One region of the Streptomyces sp. RKAG293 genome, then DNA from elsewhere that is predicted to be linked to it. Evidence: riboswitches for the same ligand, from Rfam matches in the RefSeq annotation. Region 1 holds a riboswitch; the other holds the start of a gene.
The links. Region 1 has a riboswitch for S-adenosylmethionine ahead of thrC (threonine synthase). Riboswitches for the same ligand answer to the same signal wherever they lie in the genome.

Region 1 (3,397 bases):
CCGCAACTGTACCTCGATTCAACTACCGCCCCCACCCAGATGCCCCGCCCACCACAGGTGGACGGGGCATGAGGCGGTGCATGAGTTCACGCGGGGCTGGGTAGGGACGGAGGTCAGCCTCCGGCTACCGCCGGAATGATCGAGACATTCGCGCCGTCCGGAACCGAGGTCTGCAGACCTTCGGAAAAGCGCACGTCGTCGTCATTCACATAGACGTTCACAAAGCGACGCAGCTTGCCCGTGTCGTCGAGAACGCGCGCCGAAATACCCGTGTGGTTCTTCTCCAGCGACTCAAGGATCTCGGAGAGCGTCGAACCCTCGGCCGGGACTTCCGACTGGCCGCCGGTATAGGTGCGGAGAATGGTCGGAATACGAACAGAAGCACTCATGCGAGGCCAGCCTCTCGGAACGCGGCAAGGGTCGGGCGGATGACGGCGGTCGGGCCGGTGGTCGGAGCGACCGCGTCGAGGGTCTTCAGGCCGTCACCGGTGTTGAGGACGACGGTCTCCAGGGCCGGGTCGAGCTGACCGGTCTCGATGAGCTTCTGCAGCACACCGACCGTCACCCCGCCCGCGGTCTCGGCGAAGATCCCCTCGGTCCTGGCCAGCAGCTTGATCGCGGCCACACACTGCTCGTCGGTGACGTCCTCGACCGCTCCGCCGGTGCGGCGGGCGATGTCGAGCACGTACGGGCCGTCGGCCGGGTTGCCGATCGCCAGCGACTTGGCGATGGTGTCCGGCTTCACCGGGCGCACCACATCGAGGCCGGCCTTGAAGGCCGCGGAGACCGGGGAGCAGCCCTCGGCCTGCGCACCGTAGATCTTGTAGGGCTTCTCCTCGACCAGCCCGAGCTTGATCAGCTCCTGCAGGCCCTTGTCGATCTTCGTGAGCTGCGATCCGGACGCGATGGGGATGACGATCTGGTCCGGCAGCCGCCAGCCGAGCTGCTCGCAGATCTCGTACGCCAGGGTCTTGGAGCCCTCGCCGTAGTACGGACGCAGATTGACGTTGACGAAGCCCCAGTCCTCGCCGATCGGGTCGCCGATCAGTTCGGAGCAGAACCGGTTCACATCGTCGTAGTTGCCCTCGATGCCGACCAGCTCGCCGCCGTACACCGCGGCCATGACGACCTTGCCGGCCTCCAGGTCGTGCGGGATGAACACACAGGAGCGGAACCCGGCACGGGCGGCGGCGGCGCCGACGGCACCCGCCAGGTTGCCCGTGGAGGAGCAGGAGAGCGTCGTGAGGCCGAAGGTGCGGGCGGCCTCCAGGGCGATGGCGACGACGCGGTCCTTGAAGGAGTGCGTCGGGTTGCCGGAGTCGTCCTTGACGTACAGGCCGCCGGTGACGCCCAGCTCGCGGGCCAGGTTGTCGGCCTTGACGAGCTTGGTCCAGCCCGGGTTCAGATTGGGCTTGTCGACCACGTCCGCCGGAACGGGCAGCAGCGGCGCGTAGCGCCAGATGTTCGCCGGGCCGGACTCGATCTGCTTGCGCAGCGCTTCCGGGTCACCGGTGGGGAGGTCGTAGGCCACTTCGAGCGGCCCGAAACACTCCTGGCACGCGAAGACCGGACCGAGCGGAACGCGTTCTCCGCACTCGCGGCAGGAGAGCGCTACGGCGGGTCCGAAAGCGGGTCCGGTGTCCGGGGTGGCTTCAGTGGTGTTGTCGATGGTCTGCACAGCCATGACGGCGAGGCCCTTTCTCCTCATCTTCCCCGCGGCGACGATCGCCACGAGACGGAATTGGCACCTTCCCCACCTGGCCTCGCGTCGTCGACGACGAGATGTGGCGGGAGGGTTGCCGGGACTTCTGCGGGCCGTTCCCTCAGTCCCTCTGGATGAGCGCTGTGGCACCGGGCTCTCACCCGGGCATTTGTTTTCCGTGGTGACCCCCGGCATGCGGTGGTCACTCGCGTTGTTCAAGACTGTAACCGACGAGCCGGACACTTGAGATAGTCGTCCGAACCGCGAGATGGGTCACGCGGGTCCCCACACGGGGTGGATTCCGCCCCCGACACACACATCAGGGAGTCAGGCACGTGCTGCAAGAGGTGGAGCGCTGGCTCGATCGACGGTCCTGGTCCGCCGCCGACCGGCCCCTCGACCGGCTGCTCGCGGCCAAGCGTTCCGCGGGCGACCGGGGCACGGTGAGCGTGGTGCTGCCCGCCCTCGACGAGGAGGCCACGGTCGGTGCGATCGTCCGCACCATCCGCGACGAGCTCATGAGCGGTCCCGTGCCCCTGGTGGACGAGCTGATCGTGCTCGATTCAGGCTCCACGGACCGTACGGCGGAGGTCTCGGCGCGCGCCGGAGCCCGGGTCGTGCACCGCGACGAGATACTCCCCGACCTGCCCGCGGTGCCCGGCAAGGGCGAGGTGCTGTGGCGGTCACTGCTGGTGACGAGCGGCGAGATCGTCTGCTTCATCGACGCCGACCTGCGCGACTTCGACGCCCGCTTCGTCTACGGAATCATCGGCCCCTCCTGACCGAGCCCGGCGTCCAGCTGGTCAAGGCGATGTACGACCGCCCGCTGGAGACCGGCGACACGATCGTGCCGGCCGGCGGCGGCCGCGTCACCGAGCTTGTCGCCCGCCCCCTGCTCAACCTCCACTGGCCCCTCCTCGCGGGCTTCGTCCAGCCCCTCGGCGGCGAGTACGCGGCCCGCCGCTCCCTGCTGGAGAGGCTGCCCTTCCCGGTCGGCTACGGCGTCGAGCTCGGCATGCTCATCGACGCCCTGAACACCGTCGGCCTCGACGCGCTGGCCCAGGTGGACGTCGGTGTCCGCCACCACCGCCACCAGGACGGCCAGGCCCTCGGCCGCATGGCCGCGACGATCTACCGCACCGCCCAGGTCCGCCTCGCCCGCGGCCAGCTCGTCCGCCCGGTCCTCACCCAGTTCGACCGGGGCCCGGACGGCGGCTTCGCCCCCCGCACCCACCAGGTGGCGGCCGAGGAACGCCCCCCGATGATCACCATCCCCGAATACACGACCCACCGCGAGGCACGCCGCACGGGCTGAACCGCCGATGCCCCCTCCCGGAGGGCCCGGCCCCGCATCCACCCCCGCGGCGAAGCCGCCACCACGTTTGCGTCGCAGGACACGTGGCTAGGCTGGCGGCATGGTCGCTCACCGCGCAGCCCCGATCCTCGTCGCCTCCAACCGCGGGCCCGTCTCGTACACCCTCGGAGAGAACGGCACGCTGACCGCCAAGCGCGGCGGCGGCGGGCTGGTCTCCGGCCTCAGCGCGATCGGCCCCGACGCCGGCGCCGTCTGGGTGTGCGCCGCCATGAGCGAGGGCGACCGCGAAGCGGTCCGCCGCGGCGAGGGCGACGCGCAGACGCGCATGCTCGGCATCGAGCCGGACGTCTTCGCCGCCGCCTACAACTCCATCGCCAACT
Region 2 (3,397 bases), 1.4 Mb from region 1:
GGAGGCGCTGCACACGCTCACCGCGCACGACCAGCCGAAGCCGCTCGAAACCGGCCCCGAGGTCGACGAGAACGGCGTGGAACGCAAGATCGGCCCGATCACGAAGCTGCGCACCAAGCTGTCGCACGGCTTCTACGGCGAGGCCAGCCAGATCCCCAAGCCGACCCCCGAGGAGCACGCGGAGATCACCAGTGGCCACGGCCACCACTGATCGCCCGCTGATCCCTCACGCCGGCTGACGGCAACCTCGAAGGGCCCCGTCCATGACATGGACGGGGCCCTTCGCCGTGCCCGGCCACCGATAGGCTGGGCCCGCAGTATCGACCCGACCACCAGGAGTGTGGACCATGAGCGTTGTGACCCCGGCAGGCGGCGACAGCTCGGCGAACCCCTCATGGCCGGGCGTACTGAACCAGCTGCTGCGCGGCCATGACCTGACGGCCGACGACACCGCCTGGGCGATGGACCAGATCATGACCGGCGAGGCGACCGACGTCCAGATCGCCGGCTTCGCCATCGCGCTGCGCTCCAAGGGCGAGACCGTCGACGAGATGTCGGGCCTGGTCCGGGCGATGTACGCGCACGCCAACCTCATCGAGGTGCCGGGCCGGACGGTGGACATCGTCGGCACCGGCGGCGACCTCGCCAGGACGGTGAACATCTCCACCATGTCGGCGATCGTCGTGGCGGGCACCGGCGCCAAGGTCGTCAAGCACGGCAACCGCGCCGCGTCGTCGCAGAGCGGCTCGTCGGACGTGCTGGAGCGGCTCGGGGTCAATCTGGAGCTCACCCCGAAGCGGGTCGTGGAGGTCGCCGAGGAGGCGGGCATCACGTTCTGCTTCGCGGTGAAGTTCCACCCGGCGCTGCGGTACGCGGCGAAGGCCCGCAGGGAGCTCGGCGCCCAGACCACGTTCAACTTCCTCGGCCCGCTCACCAACCCGGCCCGGGTACGCGCCCAGGCCACCGGGGTCGCCGACGCCCGGATGGCGCCGATCATGGCCGGTGTGCTGGCCGAGCGGGGCTCCTCCGCGCTGGTCTTCCGCGGCGACGACGGGCTGGACGAGCTGACCACCACCGCGACCTCCCAGGTGTGGGTGGTCCGGGACGGCAAGGTCGACCAGGTCGCCTTCGACCCCCGTGACGTCGGGATCCCGCTGGTCCCCGTCGAGGCCCTGCGCGGCGCCGACGCCGCCTACAACGCCGAGGTGGCCCGCCGGCTGCTGGCGGGCGAGCGCGGCCCGGTCCGCGACGCGGTCCTCCTCAACTCGGCCGCCGCCCTGGTCGCCCTCGACCCCGGATCCGCCACCCTGGAGGTCCAGATCGCCGAGGGCATCAACCGCGCCGCCGAGGCCATCGACTCGGGCGCGGCCAGAATCGCACTGGAACGCTGGGTAGCGGCGAGCAACGCGTAACGCCCTTCCGGCGGATCATGAAGGGTTCTTTCCCGGCCTTCGGCCGGAGGGAGCCCCGCCGAGGCTTCCCCCGCCTTCGGCCGGGGAGAACCCCTGCAGCAGACGGCGCCTGGACCGCCCACGGCCCGCCGGACAGGCCCCAGCACCCGTCCGGTGGGTCACTCCCCGCTCCGCCGGACAGGCCCCCAGCGCCCGTCCGGTGGGTCACTCCCCGCTCCCCGCTCCGCTGGGCAGGCTCCGAGCACCCGCTCGCCGGGTCGCCTCCCGCTCCCCGGTCCGGGGGTCTCCGCGCCCCCGGACCGGGACGGTGCCTGCCCGTCCTGACGGCGGGCTTCCCCGCTCCCGGACCGGGACGAGGCCTGCTCGTCCTGACGGCGCGCTTCCCTCCGGCCCGTCCGGAGGACCGTCCGCATCGCGGAATGCCGCTTGCCGTCGGCAGGACAGCTGGCATACTTCTCGTCAGGTCACGAGTGACAGCGATTTGGCCCTGGCTTGCTGTCCGGCAACCCTCCGTCCGTGGCGGGGTGCCCCAGGTGATGACCGGGCCGTAGGCGAGGTGTCTACGGCAAGCGCGGGCCCCTTCGCGATGCTTCCGGGGTCCAGGTCCCTGAGGAGCTCCGTCATGTCCGTGCACCCCGTTTCCACCTGCACCCCCGGTTCCGTGGCCACCGCTCCCCTCGAGGTGCTCGGCCGTGACGTCCGGGTCCCGCTGGTGACCGGCGGCGAGGTCACCTACGCCGCCCTGGACTACGCGGCCAGCGCGCCCGCCCTGCAGCGGGTCTGGGACGACGTCGCCGCGTACGCGCCCTACTACGGCAGCGTGCACCGCGGGGCCGGGTACCTGTCGCAGCTCTCCACCGACCTGTTCGAGCAGAGCCGGGCGACGGTGGCCGACTTCCTGGGCTGCCGGGAGGGCGACCAGGTGGTCTTCACCCGCTCGACCACCGACTCGCTGAACCTGCTGGCCTCGGTGCTCCCGGCCGGCACCCAGGTCTTCGTCTTCGAGACCGAGCACCACGCGTCGCTGCTGCCGTGGCGGGACGCGCGGGTCACCTACCTGACCGCGCCCCGCACCCCGGAGCAGGCCGTCGCCTCGCTGGAGTCGTCGCTCGCGCGGCGCGACCCCGATGCGCCCGCGCTGGTGTGCGTGACCGGCGCCTCGAACGTCACCGGTGAGCTGTGGCCGGTCCGCGAGCTGGCCGACGCGGCGCACGCGCACGGTGCCCGCATCGTGCTGGACGCCGCGCAGCTCGCCCCGCACCACCCGGTGGACATCGCGGAGCTGGACGTGGACTGGGTGGCGTTCTCCGGGCACAAGCTCTACGCACCGTTCGGCTCCGGCGTGCTGGCCGGCCGGGCGGACTGGCTGCAGGAGGCCGAGCCGTACCTGGCGGGCGGCGGCGCGAGCCGCAAGGTCGCGCGGCGCGCCGACGGCGGGGTGGACGTCGAGTGGCACACCACCGCGGCCCGGCACGAGGCCGGATCGCCGAACGTCATCGGCGTGTACTCGATCGCCTCGGCCTGCCGGGCGCTGACCGAGGCGGGCTTCGACTCGCTCGTGGAGCGGGAGCAGGGCCTGGTCACCCGGGTCCGCGCGGGACTGGCAGAGGTGCCGCAGGTCAGGGTGCTGTCGCTGTTCGGCGACGACGCGCCCCGGGTCGGCGTCATCTCGTTCGTCGTGGACGGCTGGAACAGCTCGCACTTCGCCGCCGCGCTGTCCGCCGAGTACGGCATCGGGGTGCGCGACGGCCTCTTCTGCGCCCACCCGCTGGTCCGCACCCTGCTGGGCAGCGAGCCGACCGAGCCGGGCGAGTGCGGATCCCCGGAGACCGAGCCGGGGGAGAAGTCGCTCAACGCGATCCGCGTGAGCTTCGGGGCGGGCACGCCCGACGAGCACGTGGACCGCTTCCTGGGCGCCGTCACGGAACTCGTGAGGGACGGCGCCCAGTGGAACTACCGCACCGAGGACGGCCGCTGCGTGCCCG

Region 2: it holds a riboswitch for S-adenosylmethionine, as region 1 does, so the genes downstream of both, LNW72_RS12565 (aminotransferase class V-fold PLP-dependent enzyme) here and thrC (threonine synthase) in region 1, are expected to answer to the same signal.

Annotation. Positions count from the first base shown of each region.
Region 1 covers NZ_JAJOZB010000001.1:4,226,004-4,229,400, forward strand. The annotation lists gene LNW72_RS18535 (ubiquitin-like small modifier protein 1) at 114-389, opposite strand; gene thrC (threonine synthase) at 386-1,684, opposite strand; SAM riboswitch class I at 1,702-1,843, opposite strand; partial or broken gene LNW72_RS18545 (glucosyl-3-phosphoglycerate synthase) at 2,038-3,017, shown strand; gene LNW72_RS18550 (trehalose-6-phosphate synthase) at 3,118-3,397, shown strand, end outside.
Region 2 covers NZ_JAJOZB010000001.1:2,839,818-2,843,214, reverse strand. The annotation lists gene LNW72_RS12575 (cytochrome bc complex cytochrome b subunit) at 1-211, shown strand, start outside; gene trpD (anthranilate phosphoribosyltransferase) at 348-1,412, shown strand; SAM riboswitch class IV at 1,875-1,990, shown strand; gene LNW72_RS12565 (aminotransferase class V-fold PLP-dependent enzyme) at 2,035-3,397, shown strand, end outside.